2 regions of the Aerococcus sp. NPDC058936 genome follow, and region 2 is predicted to be linked to the other one. Evidence: predicted binding sites of a transcription regulator. Region 2 holds the regulator's gene; the other holds the start of a gene.
What was found. The regulator HrcA, encoded in region 2, represses chaperone genes, less so after heat shock. The targets are predictions, from matches to a motif close to TTAGCACTCNNNNNNNNNGAGTGCTAA.
Positions count from the first base shown of each region.

Region 1: a site for HrcA is predicted at 3,976-4,002, ahead of clpP (ATP-dependent Clp endopeptidase proteolytic subunit ClpP). Genes of this name have one in related genera too.

Region 1 is NZ_JBHYKZ010000005.1:61,926-70,668, forward strand. It holds gene ACFW0C_RS05205 (phosphoglycerate kinase) at 1-697, opposite strand, end outside; gene gap (type I glyceraldehyde-3-phosphate dehydrogenase) at 799-1,812, opposite strand; gene ACFW0C_RS05215 (sugar-binding domain-containing protein) at 1,850-2,887, opposite strand; gene clpP (ATP-dependent Clp endopeptidase proteolytic subunit ClpP) at 3,201-3,797, opposite strand; tRNA gene ACFW0C_RS05225 (tRNA-Arg) at 4,091-4,162, shown strand; gene ACFW0C_RS05230 (DUF1304 domain-containing protein) at 4,365-4,724, shown strand; gene ACFW0C_RS05235 (cell wall hydrolase) at 4,951-5,775, opposite strand; gene rbfA (30S ribosome-binding factor RbfA) at 6,215-6,610, opposite strand; gene infB (translation initiation factor IF-2) at 6,623-8,743, opposite strand, start outside.
Region 2 is NZ_JBHYKZ010000008.1:104,168-112,910, forward strand. It holds gene dnaK (molecular chaperone DnaK) at 89-1,915, opposite strand; gene grpE (nucleotide exchange factor GrpE) at 1,994-2,536, opposite strand; gene hrcA (heat-inducible transcriptional repressor HrcA) at 2,558-3,610, opposite strand; gene ACFW0C_RS07600 (M20 family metallopeptidase) at 3,860-5,047, opposite strand; gene ribF (riboflavin biosynthesis protein RibF) at 5,266-6,213, opposite strand; gene truB (tRNA pseudouridine(55) synthase TruB) at 6,231-7,142, opposite strand; gene ACFW0C_RS07615 (DNA-directed RNA polymerase subunit beta) at 7,402-7,593, opposite strand; gene murA (UDP-N-acetylglucosamine 1-carboxyvinyltransferase) at 7,609-8,743, opposite strand, start outside.

The sequences.
Region 1 (8,743 bases), on a different contig from region 2:
TCATGAAGGTATATGCCATACCACCACCGATTAAGACTTTGTCAGCCTTATTTAGTAATGACTCGATAACTGAAATCTTGTCAGATACTTTTGCACCACCTAAGATTGCAACGAACGGACGTTTTGGTTCGTTAACAGCGTCACCTAAGAATTGGATTTCTTTTTCCATTAAGAAACCAGCAACTGCTTCGATATTGTTTGAGATACCAACATTAGAAGCATGCTCACGGTGAGCAGTACCGAATGCGTCATTAACAAATACGTCGCCTAATGAAGCCCAGTATTTACCTAATTCAGGATCGTTCTTGCTTTCTTTCTTACCGTCTACATCTTCGAAACGAGTATTTTCGAACATCAATACTTCGCCATCTTTAAGGTTAGCGATAGCATCTTCTAATTCTTGACCACGAGTTTGCGCTACAAAAGTAACTTCTTTACCTAATTTTTCAGATAAACGTTCTGCAACTGGGCGTAAAGATTTAGAAGCTTTATCTTCTTCTGTTTTCACTTTACCAAGGTGAGAGAATAATACTAAACGACCACCTTGCTCAAGAATATACTCGATAGTTGGTAATGCTTGAACGATACGGTTGTCATCAGTAATGTTAAGGTCTTTGTCCATTGGAACGTTGAAGTCAGCACGTTCTAAAACAACTTTACCTTTCAAATCGATGTCTTTTACAGTTTTCTTAGCCATTAAAATAGCACTCCTTATCTTAAGTTGTTAACCAATAAAAAAGGGCAGGAAGCGCGAAGCTTCCCGCCCAAATTCAACTGATTTTACTTTTAAACAATTAATTATTGTTTAGCAGCAAAGAATTCGATTAAACGTACGAATTGAGAAACGAAACCAGCTTCGTTGTCGTACCAAGCAACAGTTTTAACTAATTGGCCATCTTCAGATTCGATAACTTTAGTTTGAGTTGCGTCGAAGATTGAACCAGCTGGAACACCAACGATGTCAGAAGATACGATTTCATCAGTGTTGTATAAGAATGATGGGTTAGCGTATTTTTCCATAGCAGCGTTAACTTCTTCAACTGTAACTTTAGTGTTTAATGTTGAGTAGAACTCAGTCATCGAACCAGTTACGATAGGAATACGGATAGCAGTACCGTCAACTTTACCGTTAACTGAAGGAATAACACGACCTACAGCTTTAGCTGCACCAGTAGATGCTGGAATAGCGTTTTCTGCAGCTGCACGTCCGTTACGGAAGTTACCTTTTTTACCGTTAGGTGCATCTTGTAATGATTGTGTAGAAGTGTAAGCATGGATTGTTGACATTAAACCATGTTTGATACCAAATTCTTTTTCTAACACGTTAACTACAGGAGCTAAACAGTTAGTAGTACATGAAGCACCAGAGATAATTGTATCTTCAGAATCGATGATATCTTCATTTACACCGTAAACAATTGTTTTAGTTTCAGCATCAGCAGGAGCTGAGATGATAACTTTTTTAGCACCAGCATTGATGTGTGCTTGAGATTTTTCTTTTGTAGCGTAGAAACCAGTACATTCTAGAACGATATCAACACCTAAGTCACCCCAAGGTAAATCGTTTGCGTCACGTTCAGAGTATACAGTGATTTCTTTACCATCGATAGAAATACCATTTTCAGTAGTTTCGATATCGTGGTTGAAAGTACCATGAGCTGTATCATATTTTAATAGGTAAGCTAAGAATTCGTTGTCTGTTAAATCGTTGATTGCCACGATTTCTACATTTGATTCATTTTCTTCCCAGATACGACGTAAAGTTAAACGACCGATACGACCAAAACCGTTAATTGCTAATTTAATTGCCATACTACAAAATTCCTCCTTAATGGAATACAAAATTATTTTAATGGGATTCCCCATTTAAAACCATATTTGAGGCACCTTGATCAGTTATAATGACTAACTGTTTAGGTGCAAGTTTTGCAAAAGCCTGTATTGCTTCTGCTTTTACACTGCCTCCAGCAATCAGAATTGGCAAGTCAATATCTGCCAAGTCTTCAAGTTGTAGACCAATTCTAGGGATTCGATGTACTATGTTTCCTTCTTTATCAAAGAAACACCCGAACACTTCCCCTACAGCGTGGTTACTCTTAATCTTAGATGAACTTTCTAAATCAAGTCCCCTACGCCTTGCCATAATTTTAGCATTACCAACACTAAAAAGCAAAATGTTAGCCTCTTTTAACCGCTTTAAAGTTGATTGAATCACGGGATCATTCATTAAAGCCATATTTGCCACCTCAGATAAATTCTCGGGAGCATATAAGGAAATATTGTGACCGTGTAACTTTTGCGCTAGAATATCGCTAATTGTATTGGCTTGAGTTGCTGAAGCATCTCCGATCCCACCCCTGGCTGCGACCACAGTAAAGTGTCTGTCAGTAGAAGGTGCTAGTTGAACATGTTCACTCACCTCTAGCATAGTTGAACCACCAGTAACAGCAATCGTATGATTCCCCATTGGTAAATTCTTGTCTAAGTATTTTGAAACTTGTAGACCCATTTCAAATAAAATATGTTGATCCTGGTCGATATCTCCTGAAACAATTCGAGCATCTGCTATGTTGAGCACATCAGCCAAATGTTTTTCTTGTAAGTGAATTTTATTTGTATCACGCCACAAGTCTTGACCTGTAGCAATTGCTCGTTCTCCTTTTGGCGTAATTGTCATACCCGTGGGAGAAGAATCAATGAGACCTTGTTGTTTCAAAACATCCGTGATTGTACGTAGCGGTCGTTCGGTAATTGCTAACTTTTCAGCTAGTCCCTTCCGACCAATCGGACCATCTTTGAAAATCCGCTGTAAGACGGTGATTCTCTCAAAATAGGTCTTCTGAACTTCCGGCACTACTTCAGTAATACTTTTAAATAATTCGTCCATAGTCCCCACTTTCCTAGTACAAAAACGTTGAGTGAAAAAAGACTGGGACTTTTATTGTCCAGGATGTCTTTTTTTGACCACCTTACGGTAAAAAAATTTGATTCCTTCGAATCTCATCTCTTTACATGAGTAATCATACCAATAAATTTATCCGCTTGCAAGCTTTTAGGGGCACTTTTCTCCTATACGGCTATGAAAAGTATTACGCCTTACAAAGAATATATATTTAAGAGTTTATCCACGGTCTATACCGAACCCTTTAAATAAAAAGAAGTAGGTTTTACCCCACTTCTCCAGATTTAAAATCCGTTCATTATTTTTCTAATTCATCATTTTTAGTCATAATTTGATCTAATAAACCATATTCTAACGCTTCTTCTGCTGTTAACCAGTTATCACGGTCTGTATCGCGTTCAATCACTTCTACAGGTTGACCGGTCATTTCAGAGTATAAACGGTTCATTTTTTCTTTTGTTTTCAAGATGTGGCGAGCAGCGATTTCAATTTCAGTAGCTTGTCCTTGAGCGCCACCTAATGGTTGGTGAATTAAGATCTCAGCATTTGGTAAGGCAAAACGTTTACCTTTAGTACCTGCAGCTGCAATAAATGAGCCCATTGATGCTGCCATACCCATTACAATTGTTTGTACATCTGCATGTACGAATTGCATTGTATCGTAGATGGCCATACCAGAAGTGATAGAGCCACCTGGTGAATTGATGTATAGGTAGATATCCTTGTCTGGGTCTTGAGCGTCTAAGAATAATAATTGAGCGATAATTGAGTTGGCTAAATCATCATTAAATTCCCCGCTCAACATAATAATACGATCTTTTAATAAACGAGAGTAGATATCGTAAGCACGTTCACCGCGAGAAGATTGTTCAATAACTGTTGGTACTAAGTTCATTTAAATGTCCTCCTTTTAAACTTGTATATGGCTATTATACCTTTATGGTCAAAATTGGTCAACAAATATAACTTTTTGACTTTCCCCATCATTTTAGCATAGAAGGTTTATTCTGCCCAATAGCTGGCCTTCAAGGGCTTGAAAAATGTAACAACTGTCCATGTTGATACCTAAGATATCATCACTTCTTAAAAACGATTGATACTTTCAGATTCCTATAAAAGCTTGAATTTGACTAAAAACTAGGCTATAATAATTCTGTTATTGTTTTTTACCAAAATATACAATAATTTGCGCCCGTAGTGTAATGGATATCACATAAGATTCCGGTTCTTATAATGGGGGTTCGATTCCCTCCGGGCGTATTCAGATAAAAAATTATTAAGTTGTTGCTATTTATGAGTGACAGCTTTTTTCCCTTACCCTAGAAAATGCTTTAATTTCTTTTTTCAAGTGTTCATGTTAATGCAGCTTAACGTTGCATATATAAATCCTTTGAAAAATCATAAAAATGTTTTATATTTAGAAAACGAAGATTACTTTGTCAGTTAAGAGGAGAGATTGACCATGTCAGTTATAACAACTGTATTAACTTTTTTAGTCGCTTTAGAATTCTTTTATATCATGTATATACAAACGATTACTACCACATCAGTCCAAACAAGTAAAATATTCAATATGGAAAGAAATGAGTTGAAGGGAAAATCATTGAATACCTTATTAAAAAATCAGGGTATATATAATGGTCTCATCGGTCTAGGGCTATTATATGCATTATTTTTTAGTAGTGCCTCTATTGAAATTGTTCGTATGATATTTGTCTACATTATTTTAGTAGCCACATATGGTAGCTTCACTAGTAGTAAAAAAATTATATTGACACAAGGTGGACTATCTATTTTAGCTTTATTCTCAACCTTCCTATAATTGAATGCACAGCGTAATACTTGATAGAATACTTATTTGAACCCTAGTTTAACTGTCTATTTTTTTGCGTCATATGTGAATAAATATTTAGATGGTTTTTCTATTATTGGAACGATGAAACTTCACTAAACAACCCCCTACCCTGTAATATCGATCTTGTAAAAAAATAATAAACAAAAAATCGGGATAGCTCCCGATTTTTTTGTTTATTGTATTTGAATTTAAATTAGAAGAATACGTTTGTCACGCCATCACCTGAGGCACGGAATGATTCAGCTGATGTAGTTACACCGTTAGTTAATACATCGTTAACAGCTTGGTAAGTTTCTTCTGATACAGTAGCGCTAGCTGCCATACCATTTGAAACAACTTCAAATTGACCAGATGCGTTAACTACCGCTGATAATGAAGTACCACCCCAGTTACCTGAGTTTGCACGGTTAAGGATTACAGAGAATACTGCTGCTTTTTCAGAGTAGCTTGGACCAGCTTCAGTTTCTACTACTTGTAATACTTGGTAAGGGATTTCTTCTGCTGCTGAATAAGAAGAAGTTGAAGTTGTTTCTGTTACTTCTTCTGCTTCATATGAAGTTGCTGTTGCTTCTTCAGCTTCATACGCTACAGGTTCAACAGTTGTTTCTTCTGCTACCTCTTCAGTTGCGGTTTTTTCAACTGTTTCTTCTGCTACTTTGTAAGTGTCTTTTTTCTTGTTAGCATCTTCTACTACAACTTCGTCTACTTCACCTTCAGCATTTTTAGTGAATGAAATAGAATTAGATGGGAAGATTAAATCAGCATTTTCAATTTCGTTGATTTGAACTAATGTGTTCACATCTACTCCAGCTGCGTTAGCGATCACTGATAAAGTGTCACCGTATACGACAGTGTATTCAGATGTTGATTCATCAACTGCTTCCATATCCGCTGAAACTTCTTCAACGCTACGCGCTGTCCATTCCGCTGCTTTCGCTTCTTCAGTGTTAAATCCTGCTGTCGCAAATAATGCTGACAATGCAAATGTTGTTCCTAAAATCGTTTTGTTAAATTTCATGTTAAGTAAAACTCCTTGTATGTTTAGCTGTTGCTAAGTTGTTTATTTAGCCACTGTTTCGACTACATGCAATATACTACACGGTGTGGATTCAAAAAGAAACCCTATAAACCCATTCGTTAAGGGGCTTTAAATGGACTGAAATGTTTTGTAATTTTTAATATTTACGTCTCAATTATTACAATTCGCCGCATTCCCAGTCTGACAACATTCTTAGCACTTTCATGGATTCTTGCATATTTTAATAAGTTATATTTATGACATTGTATGTAACAAATTATTTTTGAAAAATGAGTATATTTCACCACGCAAAAGGTCGATATATCAGCATTTCCCCTCCATATTTTCAAGATTCAATATAAAAATCAACCTCACAAACAATAAAAAGGCCCCAAGAATTACAGCATACTTGCTGTACTCCCTGGGGTCTTTCTACATATTAATCGACTAACGTATCTGATTCAGCATCAGACATGCTATCAAAATCATCTTTTTTATTTAATTGTGCTAGCAATTGGTCGATATGGTTACCATATTCAATTGAACGGTCGCGTTCAAAGAATATTTCCGGTGTTTTATAGATATTTAGGCGTTTACCAATTTCAGAACGAATTAAACCACTAGATTTTTCCAAACCTTTTTGCGCTTTTTCACGTTCACTGGCTAATTCACTCAATGTAGTGTAGAAAATAGTTGCTTGTTGTAAATCTCCAGTAACTTCTACATCAGTAATTGTAACACCTTCAACGCGGGGGTCTTTGACAGTCTTTCTCAAGATATCGTTGACGTCGCGAAGGATCTCTTGACTTACACGCTCAGCTCTATATTTTGCCATTGTGCATCACCTCTATTTTTTCTTCACTTCTACCATACGGTATGCTTCAATTTCGTCATCTACTTTAATATCGTTGTAGTTTTCAATTGTAAGACCTAGTTCGAATCCACGAGATACTTCTTTCACATCATCTTTAAAGCGACGTAACGAACCTAATTGACCATCATAGATGACAATTGAATCACGGATGATACGAACTTGTGAGTTACGGTAGATTGTACCATCTAATACGTAACCACCAACAATTGTACCTACTTTAGATACATTGTAAGTTTCACGAACTTGTACAGTACCGGTTACTTCTTCAACGAATTCAGGGTCTAACATACCCGTCATCGCTGATTCTACGTCATTAATTGCATCGTAGATAATGTTGTATAGACGTACTTCTACTTCATCAGCATCTGCTTGTAATTTAGCTTGTGGTGTAGGACGCACGTTGAAACCAATGATTAAGGCTTGTGAAGCTTGACCTAAAGTAATATCACTCTCGTTAATCGCACCAACAGCTTGGTGAACGATGTTTACTTTAACACCTTCAACTTCGATTTTCTTCAAGCTTCCAGCTAAGGCTTCAACAGAACCTTGAACGTCCCCTTTGATAATGACATTAACAGATTTCAATTCGCCTTCTTGTAGCGTTTCGAATAAGTTGTCTAAGGTTACAGCATGGTTTGCTTGACGACGTTCTTGTAAGGCACGGCTCGCACGTTCTTCACCGACGGCACGGGCTGTTTTTTCGTCATCAAAGGCTACAAAGCGGTCACCAGCTTGTGGTGATTCTTGTAAACCAGTGATTTCAACTGGTGTTGATGGGCCAGCTTGCTTGATACGACGACCAGTATCGTTAGTCATAACACGGACACGTCCATGTGTATCACCAACAACGATTGGATCCCCAACACGTAATGTACCTTCTTGGACTAATAATGTCGCAATAGCACCTTTAGATGGGTCAAGACGGGCTTCGATTACAGAACCTAAAGCTAGACGGTTTGGTACAGCTTTATATTCCTCTACATCTGCAACTAATAAAATCATTTCTAGTAAGTCACTTACATTTTGACCGAATTTAGCTGAGATGTTTACGAAGATTGTGTCCCCACCCCACTCTTCAGAAATTAGGCCATATTCAGTTAACTCTTGCATTACACGGTCAGGATTAGCTGTTGGCTTATCGATTTTATTTACTGCAACGATTATCGGTACACCCGCTGCTTTGGCATGGTTAATCGCCTCAACGGTTTGTGGCATTACACCATCATCAGCTGCTACTACAAGTATTACGATATCCGTTACATCAGCACCACGCGCACGCATCGTCGTGAAGGCCGCATGTCCTGGTGTATCTAGGAAAGTGATTAAACGGTCATTTTCACGTACTTGGTAGGCACCAATATGTTGTGTGATACCACCCGCTTCGCCGTCAACAACTTGAGCGTTACGTAAGTAGTCAAGTAAGGTTGTTTTACCATGGTCAACGTGCCCCATGATGGTTACAACCGCTGGACGAGTTTCTAAGTCTTCCTCATCTGCATTCTTAGCTTCTTCAAAGTAATGTTCAAAGTCTGCTTGGTCAACAATAACTTTCTCTTCAGCCTTTACACCATATTCTTCTAGAATTAACTCGATAGCATCTTTATCTAATGCTTGGTTTTGTGTAGCTGGTACACCCATCAAGAATAATTTTTTGATAATCTCCGCTGGCTCACGATGAATTTTTTTAGCGATATCCGCAACAGTCATACCTTCAGTATATTCCACTTTTTCTGGAAGTGGCTTATTCTTTCTTGGTGGTACTGGGTTGCCTTGAGGGCGGTTTTGGTCATTGTTAAAACGACCTTTTTTCCCTTTTTTGCCTTTACCTTTAAATCCGCCATTTTTATTATTAGTGTTGTTTTTAAAATTATTTTTTTGATTATTCATATTCTTATTCTCTTTTGCTGGGTTATTGCGATTTTGCGACTTGTTTTGTTGCTGATCTTGCTTAGCATTTGCTTTAGCAGGTGCTGGTTTATTAGAGCCTTTTTCTGCAGGTTTATTTTCAGCTTTCTTAGCTAGTTGACTTTCAGCTGCTTTCGCTGGCTGTTTATCGTTGTCTTCCTTAACTGCTGATTTATTTGCAAAGCCACT
Region 2 (8,743 bases):
TGTACTCCCCCTTGAATCATGCGTTATGCAGTCCATCATAACATAAGAAACCCCGCCCTCATAGAAGACAGGGTTTGAAACTTATGGATTATTTATCGTCGTTAACTTCCTCGAAGTCAGCGTCTACATCGCCATCATTGTCTGAAGAGTCGGCTGCACCTTCTTGACCTTCAGCTTCTTGCGCTGCTTGTTCATACAATTTAACAGTTAAAGCTTGAATTTTTTCGTTTAATTCATCTTTTTTAGCTGTCATTGCTTCAACATCGTCAGCTTCTTGCGCAGCTTTCAATTCATCTTTAAGCGCGTTAGCTTCGTCAAGTTCAGCTTGATCAACTTTACCTTCTAATTCACCAGTTGTTTTTTCAACTTGGAAGATTAATTGGTCAACTTCGTTTTTAAGATCTGCTGCTTCTTTACGTTTTTTATCTTCTTCAGCATTCGCTTCAGCATCTTTCATCATACGATCGATTTCGTCGTCTGATAAACCTGAGTTAGATTGGATGGTAATTTGTTGCTCTTTACCAGTACCTTTGTCAGTCGCTTTAACATTTACGATACCATTTTTATCAATATCAAATGTTACTTCGATTTGAGGCACACCACGAGGTGCTGCAGGAATATCTGTTAATTGGAAACGACCTAATGTCTTGTTGTCTGCAGCCATTGGACGTTCACCTTGTAGTACGTGTACATCTACAGCAGGTTGGTTATCAGCAGCTGTTGAGAATACTTGAGATTTAGATGTTGGGATCGTTGTGTTACGGTCGATTAATTTAGTGAACACGCCACCCATTGTTTCGATACCTAATGATAATGGTGTTACATCAAGTAAAACGACATCTTTAACGTCACCTGAGATAACCCCACCTTGAATTGCAGCACCCATAGCTACTACTTCGTCAGGGTTTACTGAACGGTTAGGATCTTTACCAGTTTCAGCTTTAACCATGTCGATAACAGCTGGGATACGAGTAGAACCACCAACTAAGATAACTTGATCAATATCTGATTTAGATAAACCAGCATCAGATAAGGCATTTTTAACTGGTTGTTTTGTACGTTGTACTAAGTCGTAAGTTAATTCGTCAAATTTCGCACGAGATAAAGTAACTTCCAAGTGAAGTGGACCTTCAGCACCAGCCGTAATGAATGGTAATGAAATTTGTGTTGAGGTTACACCAGATAAGTCTTTTTTCGCTTTTTCAGCAGCATCTTTTAGACGTTGCATAGCCATTTTGTCAGAAGAAAGGTCAATACCGTTTTCTGATTTAAATTCGGCGATTAAGTAGTTCACGATAGCGTTATCAAAGTCGTCCCCACCTAAGTTGTTGTCACCAGAAGTAGATAATACTTCAAAGACACCGTCACCTAATTCAAGGATAGAAACGTCGAAAGTACCACCACCAAGGTCAAATACTAGAACTTTTTCGTCTGCGTCAACTTTGTCTAAACCGTAAGCTAATGCGGCTGCTGTTGGTTCGTTAACGATACGGTCAACTTCTAAACCAGCGATTTTACCAGCATCTTTAGTTGCTTGACGTTGTGCATCGTTGAAGTAAGCTGGAACAGTAATAACTGCGTTTGTTACTTTTTCTCCTAAGTAGTCTTCAGCGTAACCTTTTAAGTATTGTAAGATCATTGCTGAAACTTCTTGTGGTGTATATTTTTTACCTTCAACTTCTACAGTGTAGTTGTCTTCACCAATGTGACGTTTGATTGAAGCAATCGCGTTAGGGTTTGTTACCATTGAACGTTTTGCTACTTCACCAACTTGGCGCTCACCATTTTTGAATGAAACAACTGAAGGTGTTGTACGGTTACCTTCTGGGTTAGCGATAATTTTAGGTTCGCCACCTTCTAATACAGCGACTGCAGAGTTAGTAGTACCTAAGTCAATTCCGATAATTTTTGCCATAATAAAACACGTCTCCTTTTTTAATTAATCTATCAATTTAAATGAATTTATCTGTGGTTAAAATCTATGTTAAATGAATTATTGTGCAATAGAAACCATCGCAGGTCGTAGGACACGATCTTTTAATACATAACCTTTTTGGAAAACAGCCACTACTTCTTCAGCTTGCTGTCCTTCTTCAGCCGGTACCGCACTTACAGATTGATGGAAGTTTGGATCGAAGAGTTCACCTTTAGGGTCAACGACTTCAACACCTTCCTCTGATAAAGCTTGCAATAAGCTTGCGTGTACCATTTCGATACCCTTCACTAATTGCTGAGATGACTCATCATCCTTAGCTAGTTCTAAAGCGCGTTCCAAGTTATCGATAGCTGGTAAGATACCTTTAGCTAGATTCTGTGACCGATACTTTGAAGCAGATTCACGTTCAGTTTGGTTACGACGGTGCATATTTTGAATTTCAGCAGATAGACGCATAATTTGGTCATCTTTAGCTGCTAATTCAGCTTGAAGAGAAGCTAATTCGCTATCTTCTTCAGCTACTGTTTCAACTTGCTCGTCTTGAACGTCAGTTTCATTGATTTCTTCATCAACATTTAAATCTTGTTGATTATCGTCCATTTTTGTCAATTGATAGACCTCCTAAGATTTATAATAATTGTCCAGGTATCTAACCATTTCTTTTGAAATACTTTGGAAAAGCTGCGCCATACGAATGTAGGACATACTTTCCGGCCCAAGTACCGCAAAAGTAATTAACTTACCTGATTTTACAGTACCCATGCTAGTAGACATTAAACTCATATTCTCCAATGTCGGATCTTTAAGTTCCTTACCCACCCTCACTTGGATACCTTGGTCTGTGGTATTAATCAGTGAAGTGATCACTGATCGATCTTCTAGTAATTGACTTAATTGTGCAATACTAGTCGCATTAGCTGAATCAGCTAATGAAGAAAATAAATAATTTTGACCATTTACCATCATGCCATCACTATTGAACTGATTCATAAACCGGTGAATCAAAAGATTACTGTCTTCATCAGACCGGTTCATTTGCTCAATATCTTTTAAATAGTATGTTTGCAGCCTTTCAATCACTGTTGCTAGCTCGAGGCCCACAAGTTCTTGATTCATAATCTCTGCAATACCCTCAATCAATTGCGGTGTAACCACCTCGTTGAATGACACAATTTGATTGCGAATGACACCTTTATCTGTCACCAATATGACTATTGCTTGGTCAGCGGTTAAAGACAATACTTGAAAATTGGCCAATCGTTGCTTTGCAATATCTGGCCCCATCGAAATAACGACGCTTTCTGAAAGCGAGGCTAAAGTCGCAGCCGTTTTTCGAATCACTTGACTCAAATCGTTATAAGGATCGTGGAATATCTCTCTAAGTAAAGCATCTTCCTCTTCCTCAAGCTCTAAATCAATCAATCCGCCATAATATGGCATGATGTGATTAATATAGTAACGATAACCCGCTTCAGCTGGCACTCGTCCAGATGATGAATGGGTTTTGGAAATCAATGATAAATCTTCAAGTCTGGCTAATTCATTACGTATTGTAGCAGAACTTGCGTTTATTTCTTGATGTTGAGATAAAGTTTTCGAACCGACTGGTAATTGATGTTTCGAATAATGATCAATTACCGCCTGTAATATTAAACTTTGTCGTTTTGTTAACATCTTATCACCTCATTAGCACTTAACAACTCTGACTGCTAACATGTCTATAATATATCACCTATCATTTCTTTTGTCAATAATAGTCAAACTTTTTTTTGACTTTTTTTGACTTTTGAATTTCCTTTTAATAATTCAAGCTTTTGGATCAAGTAAGACTGGCTATGGTATCCATTAATTCTATAGAAAAAGGACACCAAACTATTTGTAATAGTCAAGTGTCCTTTCGTCTTTCATATTTTTTCGATACGCCTATTTGTTGTCACGTAACCAGTTAGTTGCTGCTGTTGCTAAGGTAGCAGATCCAACAATTAATGCTTCTTCGTTGAATTGTACCAATGGGTGGTGAACAGGGTATACTTCGCCGTTGGCATCTGGTAATGGACAACCAATGAAGAAGTATGTTGATTCTGGCAATCTGCTAGCAATGTGTGCGTAGTCTTCTGAAGCTAAGTATGGTGGTACGTTCAACACGTCATAATGACCAGCCAAAGCTTCATTAGCATAAGCCATCACTTGTTCAGCCATTTTTTCAGAGTTGATTAATGACGGACAGTCTGCCATAACTTCATATTCAGTTTCAGCACGGAATGCTTTACCAATATGTTCAACGATTTCTGGCAAACGTTTTGAAACGTGTTCTGCTGATTCTGGGAACAATGAACGAGAAGTACCTTCTAAGACAACTGTGTCTGGGATTACGTTGATGGCACCACCTGGCGCATTGATGTAACCCATAGATAATGACGCACCCTTGTTAGACGGTAATTCGCGAGCTAAGATGCCGTTTGCACCATTAATGATTTGGCTAGCCACAAAGACTGGGTCGATACCGTTGTTTGGCATTGCACCGTGGGCACCCACACCTTTAATAGTGATACGGAAGTTTAAAGCAGATGCTAAAGCTTCTTTTTGGTGGATCTCAACATCCACTTTGTCCCCATTTGGCCACATATGTAATGCCATACCGGCGTCTGGTGTTGGATTTTCTAAAATACCTTCTTCAACCATTACACGTCCACCGTTTAAAGTTTCTTCTGCTGGTTGGAATAAGAATTTGATTTGACCTTCTAATTGGTCTTCGTTTTCTTTCAACATTTTTAGGACCATTAATAAAATAGTGGTGTGCATGTCATGGCCACATAAGTGTCCATTTTCATTTTTAGATGTACATGACGATTGAGCTTTTTCAGTAATGGCTAATGCATCCATGTCTGCACGTAACAATAAAGTTTTACCCTTGGCAGAATCACCCAATGTCCCTGTAATGCCGTATGAATTTCCTACGTTTTCGTATGGAATTCCAAACTCATCAAGTTTTGATTTCACAAGTTTAGTTGTTTCTGGTAATTCAAAACCAACTTCAGGGTTTTCGTGTAATTGGCGACGAACTTTTACTGCATCATCAAAAAATTCTTTAGCACGATCTAAATATGCCATTGTGATATTCCTCCAATATTTTTTATTTTCCAATTTCATTCTACTATTAATTTAGCATTATTCTAATCATATCTATAAAAAATATGACTAAAAAGGCTTTAATATCAACATTTACATTTTCATTGATTATATTTGCTTACTTCTTGAAAAAAAAAACGCCGAAAATCTTTCTTCAGCGTTCATATCAAAGCGTATATTTGACCTTTTTTACATTAAATCTATTTTCGTAAACTTTCCAAATATGCTTCAGCATCAATGGCATCTTGGTCCATTTGTTTGATCAAGGCTTCAATGCCATCGAATTTAAGTTCAGGTCTCAAGTATTTATGCCAATAAACCGTTACGTATTCACCGTAAATTTCCTCTTTAAAATCTAAAAGATGAATTTCTACTGTTCGCTTACGGTTTTCTCCGAAGGTAATATTAGTCCCGATTGATGCCACACCAGGATATACTTGGCCATTCAACAACATTTCAACCACATAGACCCCTTCCACTGGGATCAGCGATTCACTAGGCACCATCAAATTAGCTGTTGGATAGCCAAGCTCACGTCCGCGTTTCTCTCCGTGAACAACGATACCATCAATTGAATAGATATAGCCCAATTGTCGGTTAGCTTTGTCAATTTGACCGGTATTCAAGTCATGTCGAATTTCAGTTGACCCCACCTTGCTGGTATCTTCCGATAACTTATTCACTTCAATAATGTTAAAACGACCAGCCGCATGGGACGCTAAGGTCTGCATGTTGGCGATATCCTTTTTGCCGTAGGTATAGTCAAAACCCGCTACCACCGATTTGGCATGCAAACCAACCATATATTGATCGACAAACTCTTGCGGTTTCAAGGCTGCGAATGATGACGTTAATTGCGCGACATAAAGGTAATCCACCCCAAGTTGTGTCATTAATCGTTCTTTCTCGGCTAAAGTTGTTAAATAAGTCACCCCTTCAGGACGGATTTGTTGGTACATGATCCTTGGGGCCATATTGAAAGTCATTACAGCCAGTGGTAATTGCAAACGGTCAGCCTCATCACGGGCTGCTTGAATAACCGCCTGGTGACCCCTGTGGACCCCATCAAAAAATCCCAAAGCCAAGACAACATCGCCCGCATAGACCGTTGACTGTTCAAAAGGATGGTGTAAATTTATCGTTTTCATTCAGTATCGTCCAATCTTTAAAACATTTTACTAGGTTTTATTTTACCATCTTTACTTGGATGGACATCATAAAGCGCCTTTAATTTGCTGTCGATATAAGCCGTCACCGGTAATTGGTTTCTTAAATCAGCTGGTAACGTCGCTAATTCTAGGACTGACCCATTTTCCACCAATTTCACTAAGTGCCTATCCTCAGTTGGAACCTGCCACACGGGATAGGCAGATAAGGCCGATTCAATTGGTACCAACCAAGTATAATCATTTGCTTCAACCGCCTCTGCTAATTGTGATAGTGTCAGACAATCTGCCCTTGAAAAAGGGGTTGACCCGTCCCGAGTGAGGCTAGTCATCGTCGCTGGCACCCCTAGTTTTCGCCCTAAGTCGCTGGCTAAAGTGCGGACATAGGTCCCCTTGCCACAAACCACTTCAAAAGCAAAAACTTGCTTGCCGTCCTCAAACCGGGACGAACCCACTAACTTGAAGTCGTGGACAAATACAGGATGTTCAGGTCGTTCAACCTCAAGGCCTTCACGGGCATACTCATACAGGCGTTTCCCTTTGACTTTTATTGCCGAATACATGGGCGGAATTTGGATGATATGACCTGTTAATTCATCCATCAATGCTTGAATCTGATCGTCTTCGAAAGGATTGGCTAAAGATTCCTCAGCAATCACTTCACCCTCTGAGTCTTCAGTTGTCGTTGCAAAGCCTAAAGTAATTTCGCCAGTATAGACTTTGGTTTTGTCCATCAACAATTCGACCAGTTTAGTCCCCTTACCCAAACAGATAGGTAAAACTCCGTCAACATTAGGGTCTAAGGTCCCTGTGTGACCAACTTTTTTCATTTTTAAAATCTTTCTTACTTTAAATACACAGTCGTGACTCGTCATGCCACGTTCTTTCCACAAAGGCAAAATGCCATCCATAAACTCACCTCATATCTAGCTTATTGTAACATATGAACCATTAAAAAACTGATTCGAATTGAGGTTAATCATTATTTGAACCGGAAAAATCCTTGTCCAAAAATATGACAATCTTGAAAACAAACCTCGACAATCATCATTTGGCTACGAAACTAATGGCATGTTGCTGGTCAGCTTGACCATCCACTTTTCCATCTTATATCAAAAAAACCAAGAACTAAAATGGTCTAGTCCTTGGCCCTAATTGGTCATATTGAATTTAACGAATAAATGAGAGGACATGGTTCCAGCTAGCTGGGTTTAAGAAATTGAAGGCTGATTGGTCAGACGACATGCTGTATCCAATCAAGCCACCGATAGTGAATAGTAGGAAGCCCACAATCAATAGCAGTAATCCCCAAAATACAATTTTCTTCCATGGTTGGTTGATATATTGATGATAATATTTCATAGGGTCACGACCAATCTAATCTAGTAAACTAGCAAGTTCTGCGTCTGATTTCCCATCCACATCCACGCGAAGCACGTTTGCGCCTAAGGCTTGTAATTTCTTTTCGAATGAATGGTAACCACGGTCTAAATATTTTAGTTCAGATACTTTGGTCATCCCTTCAGCCTTCAAACCAGCTAGAATTAAGGCTGCTGCTGAACGTAAATCTGAAGCGGCTACTGCTGCTCCTTGTAACCTAGCAGGACCGTTCATAACAGCTGTATTGCCGTTAATATTAAAGTTAGCGTTCATTCTACGCAATTCTTCTAAGTGCATAAACCGATTTTCAAAAACGGTTTCTTCCATTTCTGAAGTACCCTCTGCTAAAACTTGGGCAACTGTAAATGGTGATTGAATATCAGTTGGGAACCCTGGATATGGTAAGGTTCTAGCTTTTGTTTGATGCAAAACAGTTGAACCTTGCACACGGACACCGGACACGTCTTCAGTAATTGTCGCCCCTAATTCTTTTAACTTAGAAATCAACGGTTGGTTGTGTTCTGAAATCGCATCTTCAATGTAGACGTCACCTTCAGTAATGGCTGCAGCTACCATAAATGTTCCTGCTTCAATACGGTCAGGGATGACAGAATGTTCAGTTCCTTCTAGGCTTTCAACCCCGCGGATTTTAATGGTATCTGTACCGGCACCTTGAACGCGACCACCCATTTTATTGATAAAGTTGGCTAAGTCGACGATCTCAGGTTCACGGGCAACGTTCTCAATGATTGTTGTCCCTTCAGCTAATGCAGCAGCCATCATAATATTTTGTGTTGCCCCAACACTTGGGAAGTCTAAATAAATGTTAGCACCCACTAATTTATCAGCGCTTGCTTCAACATAACCTGCTGTAGTCGTTACTTTGGCACCTAAAGCTTCAAATCCTTTAACATGTAAGTCAATTGGACGCGAACCAATAGCGCAACCACCTGGCATAGCAAATTTAGCGTGACCATAACGAGACAATAATGGCCCCATTACAACAATCGAAGCACGCATCTTGCTAACAAGTTCAAATGGTGCTTCAGTGGTTAAATCACCAGAAGCGTCCACGATAATTTCGTTGTTTTCTTCATCGAAATCAACTTGTGCATTTAAGTTACGCAATACA